Regions from separate parts of the Paenibacillus sp. FSL L8-0708 genome, predicted to be linked through region 1. Evidence: riboswitches for the same ligand, from Rfam matches in the RefSeq annotation. Region 1 holds a riboswitch; each other region holds the start of a gene.

Region 1 (4,216 bases):
CTCTTGCGCCTTCTCTTGCATTCCTGATTCAATTCTCGTCGTATTCCGGATATTATGAGAGATCTTCATACTGCAAAATTTCGGCCCGCACATGGAACAGAAATGAGCTGTTTTAGCGCCTTCCGCAGGCAATGTCTCATCATGATATTCGAGCGCTCGCTCAGGATCTAACGATAAATGAAATTGATCACGCCAACGAAATTCAAAACGGGCTTTCGAAAGAGCATTATCCCGGTCTTGTGCTCCTTTATGCCCTTTCGCCAAATCTGCGGCATGAGCCGCTATTTTATAAGTAATGACCCCTATACGTACATCTTCCTTATTAGGCAGGCCAAGATGTTCCTTCGGAGTTACGTAACATAACATAGCTGTACCGAACCAACCAATCATCGCTGCACCTATAGCAGAGGTAATATGATCATAACCAGGCGCAATATCTGTAGTCAGTGGACCTAATGTATAAAAAGGGGCTTCGTTACAAGTTTCAAGTTGCTTATCCATATTCTCTTTAATCAAGTGCATCGGCACATGTCCTGGACCCTCTACCATCACCTGTACATCATGACTCCAAGCTATAGCTGTTAATTCACCTAACGTCTCTAACTCGGCAAATTGTGCTTCATCATTCGCATCAGCAATCGAACCCGGACGTAATCCATCGCCTAGGGAAAAAGAAACATCGTACAGCTTCATGATTTCACATATCTCTTCAAAATGTGTATATAAAAAGTTCTCTTGATGATGCGCAAGACACCATGCCGCCATGATGGAGCCACCTCTTGAAACAATGCCTGTCATACGTTGTACCGTCAACGGGATATAACGAAGCAGAACCCCCGCATGAATGGTAAAATAATCAACCCCTTGCTCCGCTTGCTCAATGAGCGTATCACGGTACACTTCCCATGTTAAATCTTCCGCTTTCCCATTCACTTTTTCCAACGCTTGATAGATAGGCACCGTTCCAATAGGAACAGGAGAATTACGGATGATCCACTCGCGTGTCGTATGGATGTTTTTACCTGTGGAGAGATCCATTATATTATCTGCACCCCAGCGGGTGGCCCATCTCATCTTCTCTACCTCTTCTTCTATGGATGAGGATACTGCGGAATTTCCTATATTGGCATTGATCTTCACTAAAAAATTGCGTCCAATAATCATTGGTTCACTCTCTGGATGATTGATATTCGCTGGAATGATGGCGCGGCCGCGGGCTACTTCATCTCTTACAAATTCCGGTGTCACATTCTCACGAATCGCAACGTATTCCATTTCCGAAGTAATAATCCCTTTGCGTGCATAATGCATTTGAGAGACATTACGCCCCTTTTTCGCTCGCAAAGGTTTTCTATGGAGCGCTGGAAACACTTCCGCCACAGCTTTTCCCGTTGCATTCCCGTTATCTTCAGGCTTCACGGTTCTTCCTTCGTACGCTTCCGCATCCCCTCGTTCCTCAATCCAGCTTAGACGATTGGGCTCTAACCCCTGACGAATATCAGTATGAATATTAGCATCCGTATAAGCCCCGCTTGTGTCATAGACATGAATTGGAGCATTCTCCTCTTCGCCGTCTATGCCCGCAGTTGGACTAAGTGAGATCTCCCGCATAGGCACCTGAATATCAGGCCGTGAACCCTTTACATACACTTTTTGACTTGCTGGAAAAGCTGATAGATTGATTGGATCGTTGTTCAATTCGCTTGTCATCTCAATTCCTCCTATAAGGTGATTTGATCAAGCGGAGACGGTCTACTCCCCACACATAGAAAAGGCCACATCTGTATAAGATGCGGCCTTAGAGTAGACAAATAGAAATAGAGCTCCATTTCCTCCGCTGGCATTATCCAGATCAGGTTTGACGGTCGATAGTTATAACTATCCTCTCAGCCTGGTTCCACCAAGCTCCCGTGACTATATAATTGCTACTTCAAAGTATAACCGAAAAGAGAGAATTATCCAAATCTACTCAAATGTGAGATCAATGTATACGTTAGTTTAACACCAATACCCCAAATCCTTCCAGAAGCACCTCGCCCGACAATGTTGTGCCGCTCAGTAAATCTGTTTTGGTCTCATGAAGATGGATCGTGACAGGAGTCTCACTATAATTAAGCAAAAAAGCATAACTGGAAGAAGCTCCGGTACGGACTTGCAGCTCTACCTCTTCTGGGAGCTCCAGCCAATCTGCTGGCGATTGTAGATCAATTAAATTTATGATCTCAGCCGCTGCCTGTTCATTAAATACGGCTCCGTAATACCAAACCTCACCCTTGCCGCGACGATTTCTAGTTACCGCCGGTTTTCCCGCATAATAATCAGAGGCGTAAACCGCCATCACTTCAACCGAAGCTTCCTCTATTTTGAGAATATCATTAAAGTCATCTGCTCCTGTAACGACTTCGGTCACGCCCGACCAGCTAATTGTTGTTGGCTGACGACTGCCCTTAACCATTGTGAATTCTTCAACTGTGATCCCGCATAGATCCTTAGCAGCACCTGGGAAAGGACGCATATAACATTGTCCGCGCTCATCCTTATAGCCGGTTCTACAGCCGAAGATCAGTTTGCCGCCTTGCTGAACATATTCATCCAGCAGTGCTGCTGTCTCATCTGTCATAATCGCTGGGTGAGGATAGATAAGCACGTCGTACCTTGCAAGCTCCTCCAGCGTTGTTTTTTTGCGTAAATAGAGTACGTCATTCGGGATATGCTTCCGCTGAAGCGCCTTGTACCACTCCTTATTGCTCTTCCACATAAACGGGCCATGCCAAACATCGTATTCTCCATCCCACTCATTGTCATAATCACGAACAATAGCAATGTTAGCCTGATTACGAGTACCGACAAACGCATGACCTGCTGCTGCCAGCTCCTGACCGATCTGCCCCGCTTCCCGCACTCTCCGGTTAGGCTGATTATGATAGTCATTGATTCCATGCCAATAAATTTCATTGCCCATCGTAGCTGTCCGCCAGCGGAAATATAACACCATATCTGCTCCATGAGCGATCGACTGATAAGTCCATAACCGCATCTGCCCGGGCTTTGGAGAAGGCATATCCATCCGGTTCACCCAGCCACCCGGGCCCGACTGCTGCTCCATAATGCAGAAATTCGGGGATATCGAACGAACAACAGATAACGACAGTCCCCAGCCTCTATCATTCAGCGGATTCCGCTCATTCGGGTCATAAAAAATAGTAGAGAACTGAGGATAGGAATCATAGCTGAAGAAATCCAACAGTTCATCCGTCATTTCATGGCTATCGAGATGCCCGAACAGACCGTTCGTGGTTACCCACTGCTTAGGGGCAAGTTTACGGATGATATCCGCTTGGTTTTTGGCAAAAGAAATTGTATTGTCCGAAATAAACCGTTTTTCATCCAATGCCTGATGAGGATTGGGTTGCTTCGGTACTGGAGTCGGACGTGGAAGATAGACCTGAGACCAGTCACTATAGCTTTGATTCCAAAAAACAGTTCCCCAAGCCTCGTTCAAATGCTCAAGTGTAACATATTTCTGCTGTAGCCATTCCCGGAAAGCCTTATGGTCACTCTCCGAATAAAATTCACTGATCTCACAGTTGAGCTCATTATCAATTTGCCAGCCAACTACACCCGGATGATTGCCGTAATGTTCAGCCATTTGTTCTGCAATACGTGCACACAGTTCCCGGTATTTAGGACTGCTGTAATTATAATGACGGCGCATGCCATGCTGAAGTGTAACACCTTCGTAGGTAACATTTAAAACTTCGGGATACTTATCAGTCAACCAAGCTGGAGGCGTCGCCGTCGGAGTACCAAGTACAACCTGAAGACCATATTTATGTGCTAGATCAATCGCCCGATCAAAGAGCCCGAACTGAAACTGCCCTTCTGCCGGTTCAAAAATAGACCAAGCAAACTCCCCCATCCGAATGATCGTAAAGCCGAGTTCACGCATCCGGCGATAATCGTCCTCCCACATGTTTTCTGGCCAGTGCTCCGGATAATAACAGACGCCAAGCTCGAATTTTTCAGTTGCGACAGGTTTCTTCATCATTACCTCCAAAGTATTAAAAATATGCTTTCAATATTTTATAATTCTATTGTAGTATCAATGATAAGAGGTCTTATATAACAAAATATTGCTATCATATAACAATCTTGCGTTCATTGCCTTAATCCAACTTGCGCTCTGTTGCGCTACAGAAACGGGTGCTGCCAAACA
Region 2 (4,216 bases), 6.4 Mb from region 1:
CGAACCAGATAATGAGCAGGGGTCCGAGCGCGATGGAGGGAACATTTTGACTCAGAATAATAAGTGGATAAAAAGCCCGTCTAGCCCAAGGCAAAAGATGCAAAAGCAAAGCAACGATCAGGCCTACCCCCGTACCAATGGGAAAACCAATTAAAGTGAGCCGCAGCGTAGCCATCGTATGAGCCCAAAGACCAGAAGCGTTACTGGTGGATTCACGGGCAATATCAGCAGGACTCGGCAGAATCCAGGATTCAATATGAAATACAGATACAGATAGCTGCCATACGGTTAAAAAGAAGACGACCGCCACAAGGGGCGGCCATATTAGCTTCCAGGTCGATCTCACGGCCGATATTTCTCCGTCAATTTATCCATGCTGATTCCGTTAGGATTATGAGCGATTTTGATCTGCGAAATTACGCTTGGACTGCCTGCTTCGATCAACGCCTCCTGCATCTGACGCACAACCTCCAGCAGCTCGCTAAGCTCACCTTCCATTGTGGTTTCCAGTGGATTCACTTGATGTTTAACACCGGATTTCTGAATGACCTCAATCGCTTTATCTACGTATGGGATGGAATCCTCATTGTTCGGAGTTTTTGGAATTACTTGAATGCTTAGTAGGGTGTTAGCCACAATAATCAATCCTCTCATTTTATAAGGTAAGTTCAAAAAGCCAACTTTGATAACGAAGTAATTCAGGAAGCAAACTCGACATCGAATCTTGAACGAACTTGGGAAGTCCGGTACTCACGTAGTAAACTACTACGCTCCGTTCCTCCTTCCTCAAGTAACGTCCAACCTTCTTGGTTCTGAAAGCCGACTTTTTGAACTCTTAAATTATAAGGTAAGTTCAAAAAGCCAACTTTGATAACGAAGTAATTCAGGAAGCAAACTCGACATCGAATCTTGAACGAACTTGGGAAGTCCGGTACTCACGTAGTAAACTACTACGCTCCGTTCCTCCTTCCTCAAGTAACGTCCAACCTTCTTGGTTCTGAAGTCCGCTCTCTACTCCGCCGGTAAAAAATCATTACTGAATGCACTAGCAGCATCCAGCGGTTTATCCAGCAACTTCAGATCGTACATCCAGTCGCCGTAATTCTGCCAGACCTCGGTTTTTTGCTCGCCCCAGCGGGCAGCATCGTCCTTGTATTTTGGGCTAAGCCATTTTTGGCTAGCTAGGACAAGGTCGGCGTCCAGGTCAGGAACGGCCTTCGATAACATACCGGCAGCCTCTTCCGGATGATCAATGGCATATTGATAACCTTTTGATGTGGCTTTCATGAAGGCCTTCACCAGATCAGGATGATCTGCAATTTGCTTCTCACTCGTCGTCAGCACAGGCGTGTAATAATCGAGCTGCGGCGCATAATCCTTTAAGTACAGCATATCCAATGGCTCGCCACGCAACTCAGCCTCAACACCAGTCCAAGCGTAGAAAATCCAGGCGAAATCAATGTCACGTTTGACGGCGGTAAAATAATCAGCTTCACCGATACTGATCAGCTTCACCTTTTTTACATCGCCACCTTCAGGATCCATGATGGCTTTCATGGCTGCTTCTTCGGCCGGTGAGCCCCAGCCTCCGTAGGTTTTACCTTCGAAATCCTTTGGTGATTTAATATTGCGATCTACTGGAGCGGCGAATCCCGACGTATTATGCTGAATAATAGCTGCTATCGAGACAAGGGGCACGCCTTGTAGACGGGCTAGCGTTAATCCTTCTTGGGCGCTGATGCCAAAAGCGGCTTCGCCAGAGGTAACCATAGTATCAGAACCCGCTGCGCCTGGCTGAACGATTTCGACATCCAGACCTTCTTCAGCGTAGTAACCAAGATCCTTAGCTACGTATAGACCGGTATGATTCGTGTTCGGTGTCCAGTCGAGTGCGACTTTAACTTTGGTGAGCTCTTTTGGAGCATCCGTCCCAGCCGCAGCAGTTGGATCAGTAGCATTTGCTTTGTTTCCGGCTGTATTCCCATTGTTGCTGCCGCATCCGGCAATGGCAAGAATGAGTACACAGGTGAGGCACAACGTAAGTGCTTTTTTGAGGTGCATGTCTTCTTCTCTCCTTTAAGGTTACAAGAATCCCGTCTTCACAACATGAACCCGTAAAGTGTAGTATGTACGTTTTTCTACATCTTTTAGTGATCTTACAAAAAAAGCGCCCCGAGTGATCGGGACGCTGGCTTGGCGCAAGGTTAGTTAAGGTCACAGGGACCAGAACCAATTGGCGATTCCTACGCTGGCATTATCCAGATCAGGTATAAGGGTCAGTATCTTGTGGGATACAATCTCAGCCGGCCAATTCCAGCACCCCTGGTTCTATGAAGTTAACGGGTATTTCTATGTGCAATATAAGTAAGCATAAGTTTTGTACCCATACTTTATATCTTATATTTCTCGCATACGGTGTATTATAGACGGCTGTACTCGGAATGTCTAGTAGTGCACTCCTGAATTTTTCCAATCCAGTAGTTTCTTTTTTGCTAGTCTAGATCTTTATATTTCTTGCGGTGACGCCGTTTAAGCTCACTAACCAGCGCCCCTAGCGTGAGGACAACGCTGATCAGAATCCCGCTCATGATCACGAAGAGGGCAAGAAATTCAAAGGGAGAATAACCAATCATTTTACTCCATTGAATCTTTCCATCCAAATCGTCAATGACCTGATTCATGCCGTAAATCCCGCTTACTACCGTAAATACAGTGAGAATCATCAGCAGATTATCCCGTCGCTTGGACTGAAACTTATCCTGATACTGAAACAGGTCATTTAAGGTTTCTTTCACTTCCTCGAACAAAGCATCGTTTCCGTATACTTTACGCAGCTGAAGAAATATCTCCCGGCCCTGCGACTGGGAAATCAACTCCAAGAAGTAGAACTTAGCCGAGAACTTATTGATGGAGTAGATTAGATTGTCTATTTCCTCATAATCATGATTAATCCGAAGTCGGGAGTGCATATTGGCGAGCTTTAGCAGAACGATTTTGTGGAAAATATTGAGTAAAAATCCGTAATAATATTGCCCGTACATCTGGTTGGCTAGACTAACAGCAATCTCCTGTTCAGCGCGGGTCATGCAGCAAAAAGTCTGCTCATTCATCATATAATACGTGTCTGGACCCCAGCGATTATAGGAATGCTCATGACAATAGTTCGCAATATACGCTGGATCGCTGGCACTGGCATAGGGCTTTCCGTTGAGATCAATTCCATCAAGCTGTGAGGCACGATAGCGCAGATTTACACTAATCTCATCAGAGCTTTCTTCATTCTGAAAGCCATAAAAAGCTTGCACCTGCATTCTTTCATCTACGAAAAAAGGAAGGGTCTCGAAATAAGCCCCATTGATATCCGATTGATCCAGATATGGCTCCAGTCCATCCACCAAATTTCGGAAGACAAAATCCTCTACCATCTCATAGGTCTGTTCCCCGCAATGAATATAAGTGTAATCATCCTGTATGAAGGTATTCTCTAGCGCACGGAAACGATCCGCGAATTCTAGGGCAATACTAAAGGGAATTGAATCCCCCTCCAGCTGGACACGTATCGTCACGAATCCAAGCTGAAAAGGACATATGAATATATCCGTCGAGAGAATTTTGAAAAATATAGATTGCTGCGGAATCTCCAGAATGCAGTCGAGATTATTTACTCTGGAAAAACGGCGAAACGAGTCGGCATCCTTCCTGCGTGGAAAAAGGACATGTGCAGCAAACGGTAAATAGGTGCGCTCCATTCGTTCATGGGAAACACAGTAGCCATCTCCGTAATAGGCAGCTTCAAGCTCTTTATTATCCAGAAAAAAACGTGTGAAGCCGTCGTCCTGTAATTGCTGGATAAGCTGCTTAGAATCGCCCTTTTTTATAGAAAAGGGAAATATAAACTGCATGAGCGCAGTATGTAACAAAGGCTCAGTTGAAGACTCATTCATTCATCGTCCATCCTTGTGCTCAGAATATGCTTATAGATCACATTACCCTAAAAGGATAACGTTGATACTGTTCTAAATACGGGAACTCTTTCCTTTCACCGCTTGCATGGACTGGAACCTCCATGCGGCAATGCTTAGCAGAAACAAGAAGGCGGCAAAAGCGGCGAGTAATCCGGCTGTTTGTGCCACTTCTAAATGGTCCATAGACCAGCCCATAAACAGAGGTAGCAAAGCACCGCCAACACCTCCGGAAGCAATCATAATGCTGGGTG
Region 3 (4,216 bases), 3.6 Mb from region 1:
CGACATCCAAACCTTCCTCTTGGAAAAAACCTTGCTGTTGCGCAGCGTATAGAAAGGAATGAACGGCATTGGGATACCAATCAAGCATAATCGTCAGCTTGTGTGACTGTTTATTTTCGGAATTGGAGGAACCGGTTTGGGAGTTGTTATTTAGCTTGTCTGCCTTCCCGCAGCTGCTTAAGAGCAAAAGTGTGCATACTAGAAATACAGAAATAAGTCCTCGTTGTGGTGATTTTAAATGATTCATTGGTTAGATCCTCTTTTCTTTAAAAATAATTGTTCGAGTAAAGCTATCGCCAGAAAAAGCACAACACCAAGCGCGGACAGCAGAAATACAGCCGCGAACATTTCATCGCTCTGCATATTTCCGGCCATTCTGCGGCTGAAGTAACCGAGTCCTTTACTGCCGCCGAGCCATTCCCCGATAGTAGCTCCGATGACGCAGTATACAATGGACAGCTTTAAGCCAGAGAAAAAAGCAGGCAATGCCAGTGGAATTTGGGTTTTGACAAGCAGCTGCCAGCGGTTTGCACCAAATGTTAATAATAAGTCCTTGTAAGTCTGGCCACTTGTACGAAGTCCATCATATGTACTCACTACGACTGGAAAAAAAGCCGTCAAAAACACCACAGCCACTTTGCTCCACAGCGAATATCCGAACCACATAATAAAAATGGGGGATAGCGCAATTAATGGGACCGTCTGGCTAATGATAAGGAAGGGATAGATGGCCTTTTCTACGGGGCGAAACAGGAACATTCCAATGCCCAGCAATACACCACAAACCACAGAAAGGACAAAACCTACCAGTATCTCCTGCAACGTCGCTAATAAATGCTGTCCAAATAATAATTGCCTGTGCTCGATCAATGCGATGCCAATAGATGAAGGTGCAGGGAGAATAAAGGCTGGAATCAAGTGAAGGCGAACAGCTGACTCCCAGATTACAAGAATGAGCAGTACCAGAAGAAGGAAGGGAGCATAGTTGTCTAGATGTTTTTTAAAAGGTATAGGTTGCATGCAATCTTCGCTCCAACTCTGCCCGTAGTGCTATAAACCGGGGTTCATAGTTCATCTTATAATGTCTTGGTTTTGGTAGATCGACAACGATCTCCTGTAATTCGCTGTGCGCACCGCCAGATAATAAATAAATCCGGTCACTGAGCAATAGGGCTTCTTCCAGATCATGAGTGATGAGCATAATCGTCTGATTCAGTTCACCCCATAACTCCAACAGCCAACGGTGTATCTCACGTTTGGTCATGGCATCGAGAGCGCCAAAGGGCTCATCCAGCAGCATAAGACCACTTCCGCCTCCAGCCACTAAGGTGCGCAGAAATGCTACTCGCTGTTTCATACCTCCCGAAAGTTCATGGGGATAAGCCTTCTCTACATCTGTTAAGCCGAAGCGGGCCAACATTTCCCGAATCTGAGTGATCGTTTTCTGTTTACTAAATCTGGGCTTGATCTCCCAGGGCAAAAGGCAGTTGTCGAGCACTGTTCTCCAAGGCAGCAATAAATCCTGCTGAGGCATATAAGCGATCTGACCTAAACGACTAGCGGTTGAGGGGAGCGTAGGGAGTTTTATTTTTCCATGAGTAGGTTCGAGTAAACCGGCAACCGTTTTGAAAAATGTGCTTTTCCCGCATCCGCTAGCACCTACTACGGAGACGAATTCCCCTTGCCTGATATCCATGGATAGATTTGCGAATACAGGGGGTTGTTCAGTTTCCGGAAAAGAGTAGGTTAGGCCTTGCATAGATAAAATGGTCGTGATGATCTAACCTCCTAATATTTTTGTGGAGCGTCTAAACAAATAAAGACCCATCCATTTCCAGAGGAAATGAATGGGTCAAAAAGTTCATTCTGCATAATAACACTTAACATGCTTGATGAAAATTCTGCTCCACTTCCCTCCGCTGGTATGATCCAGATCAGGTTCCAAGGGTCCGGAGCTTGAAGCTCCGTCTCAGTCGGCCGACTCCCCTAGTGAAATAACAGGTCCATATTAATTTGTTTATAAATATACCATATCTTTCTGAGAAGTAAAGAGAGAAAGAAGTGAAGGATTAATCCAAGATTGGGTAAGATATAAGTAGAAATCTAGTTAATATTACAATTCCGATGTATATTATCGGAAAAAAGCATTGACGATCATGTGATGGCAGTGTACTATTCAATTTACCGGAAAAAAACCGGATAGAGAGAGGGGATTTAATAATGAAAAAATGGAGTCTAACTATTATATTGGCGTTAACCGTGGTTCTTGTAGCGGCTTGCGGCAATAATTCGAATACCAATACGGCTGCTGAACCAACAGCTGGAACGAATGGTGGAGCAGCATCTTCAGCGCAAAACAGTTTGGAGGCTGTGAAGGCCAGCGGCAAATTGCGGATAGGTACAGAAGGGACTTATGCACCTTTTACTTATCATGACACTGCGGGGAAATTGACGGGTTTTGACGTGGAAATTGCCGAAGAAGTAGCCAAACGTTTAGGTGTTGAAGCTGAATTTTTTGAAACTCAGTGGGATGGTATTTTTGCTGGGATGGATGCGAAACGGTTTGATGTCATTTTTAATGAAGTTTCCATTAACGAAGATCGCAAAGTGAAATATGATTTCTCTGAACCCTATATTGTATCCAAGGCAGTATTGATCGTGAGCGAAAACAATGAGGATATTAAGACCTTTGCTGATCTAAAAGGTAAAAAAGCCGGACAATCCCTGACCAGTAACTTATCCGACATCGCTCGTGAGAACGGTGCTGAAATCGTAGCTACGGACGGTTTCAATCAAGCGATGGATCTGCTGACTTCGGGACGTATTGATGCAACTGTGAATGATGGCTTGTCTTATCTGGATCTGAAAAAACAAAAACCAGATGCAAAAATTAAAGTGGTTGATGAGATTCCTGAAGGCTCACAAAGTGCTGCGGTATTCCTGAAAGGCAATGATGAGCTGGTGAATGCGGTCAGTGATGCGATTAAAGAGATGAAAAGTGATGGAACGTACTTGAAAATTTCCGAGAAATACTTTGGAGCTGACGTTTCAAAATAATACAAGGCTAGCAAGGCTAATTAAGCCTAGAAGCTAAAAAGGATGTCTGAATAATGGATGACCGCAAAATACAAATTTTCTTAGATACACTGCTACCCCTGCTTAAAGCCGGGGTGGCTTTTACCATTCCGTTGGCGCTACTTTCCTTTGTGCTTGGATTGATTTTGGCGATCCTAACCGCGTTGGCACGTCTTTCACCGTGGGTAATTCCGAAGCTAATCGCCCGTTTTTATGTATGGGTCATTCGGGGAACCCCGTTGTTAGTGCAGCTATTTATTATATTTTATGGTTTGCCGGCTGTTGGTATTGTACTCGACCCTTTCATTGCCGCCACCATTGGATTTACCCTTAGCGTAGGGGCTTATTCATCGGAAATCGTACGCGCTGCTATCCTGTCGATACATAAAGGCCAGTGGGAAGCTGCCTTCTCAGTCGGGATGACTCGCGGGCAGGCTCTGCGCCGCGTAATTCTGCCACAAGCTGCACGCGTTTCTGTACCGCCGTTATCCAATTCTTTTATTAGCTTGGTCAAAGATACATCGCTTGCAGCGATCATCACCTATACGGAGATGTTTAGAACTGCTCAGCAGGTAGCCTCTACCACTTATGAGCCTCTGCTGGTATACTCCGAAGCAGGATTGTTTTATTTAGTGTTCTGTTCTGTGCTGTCGGCGCTGCAAAATTACTTGGAGAAACGACTCGATCGTTACTCTGCGACCTAAAGGAGAGATACTTGTGATTGAAATCATTAATTTGCATAAATCCTTCGGCGCACTCCAAGTGTTAAAGGGTATTGATCTGAAAATGGAGCATGGAAAGGTACTTGTCATTATTGGGCCATCCGGCTCCGGAAAGACTACACTGCTGCGCTGTTTTAATCTGTTGGAAATCCCGGATCAAGGCAGCCTGTCACTCGGGGATATCACCATCAATTTTACAGATCATAAGAAAATTTCTCAGAATTCCGTATTGGCTCTTCGACAGAAAACAGGGATGGTCTTTCAATCGTATAATTTATTTCCGCATATGACTGCGCTAGGCAATGTGATGGAGGGACAAGTAACTGTCTTGAAACGAACCAAGGAAGAAGCGCGTAAGCGGGGCCTTCAACTGCTGGCTAAGGTGGGTTTGGCTGATAAAGCTGATAACTATCCACATC

What was found. A riboswitch is a leader RNA that binds a small molecule or an ion and turns the genes downstream of it on or off. The one in region 1 is predicted to bind thiamine pyrophosphate.
Region 2: linked by a shared signal. The riboswitch ahead of NYE58_RS02195 (ABC transporter substrate-binding protein) and the one ahead of thiC (phosphomethylpyrimidine synthase ThiC) in region 1 are both predicted to bind thiamine pyrophosphate.
Region 3: linked by a shared signal. The riboswitch ahead of NYE58_RS15410 (ABC transporter ATP-binding protein) and the one ahead of thiC (phosphomethylpyrimidine synthase ThiC) in region 1 are both predicted to bind thiamine pyrophosphate.

Annotation. Positions count from the first base shown of each region.
Region 1 covers NZ_JBBPBC010000001.1:6,851,019-6,855,234, forward strand. The annotation lists gene thiC (phosphomethylpyrimidine synthase ThiC) at 1-1,710, opposite strand, end outside; TPP riboswitch at 1,813-1,922, opposite strand; gene NYE58_RS32195 (beta-galactosidase) at 1,994-4,045, opposite strand; gene NYE58_RS32200 (helix-turn-helix transcriptional regulator) at 4,216-4,216, shown strand, end outside.
Region 2 covers NZ_JBBPBC010000001.1:489,309-493,524, forward strand. The annotation lists gene NYE58_RS02185 (ABC transporter permease) at 1-346, opposite strand, end outside; gene NYE58_RS02190 (thiamine-binding protein) at 343-636, opposite strand; gene NYE58_RS02195 (ABC transporter substrate-binding protein) at 1,012-2,061, opposite strand; TPP riboswitch at 2,224-2,334, opposite strand; gene NYE58_RS02200 (hypothetical protein) at 2,493-3,944, opposite strand; gene NYE58_RS02205 (MFS transporter) at 4,017-4,216, opposite strand, start outside.
Region 3 covers NZ_JBBPBC010000001.1:3,269,850-3,274,065, forward strand. The annotation lists gene NYE58_RS15400 (ABC transporter substrate-binding protein) at 1-247, opposite strand, end outside; gene NYE58_RS15405 (ABC transporter permease) at 244-1,020, opposite strand; gene NYE58_RS15410 (ABC transporter ATP-binding protein) at 1,001-1,759, opposite strand; TPP riboswitch at 1,895-1,998, opposite strand; gene NYE58_RS15415 (amino acid ABC transporter substrate-binding protein) at 2,221-3,057, shown strand; gene NYE58_RS15420 (amino acid ABC transporter permease) at 3,111-3,779, shown strand; gene NYE58_RS15425 (amino acid ABC transporter ATP-binding protein) at 3,793-4,216, shown strand, end outside.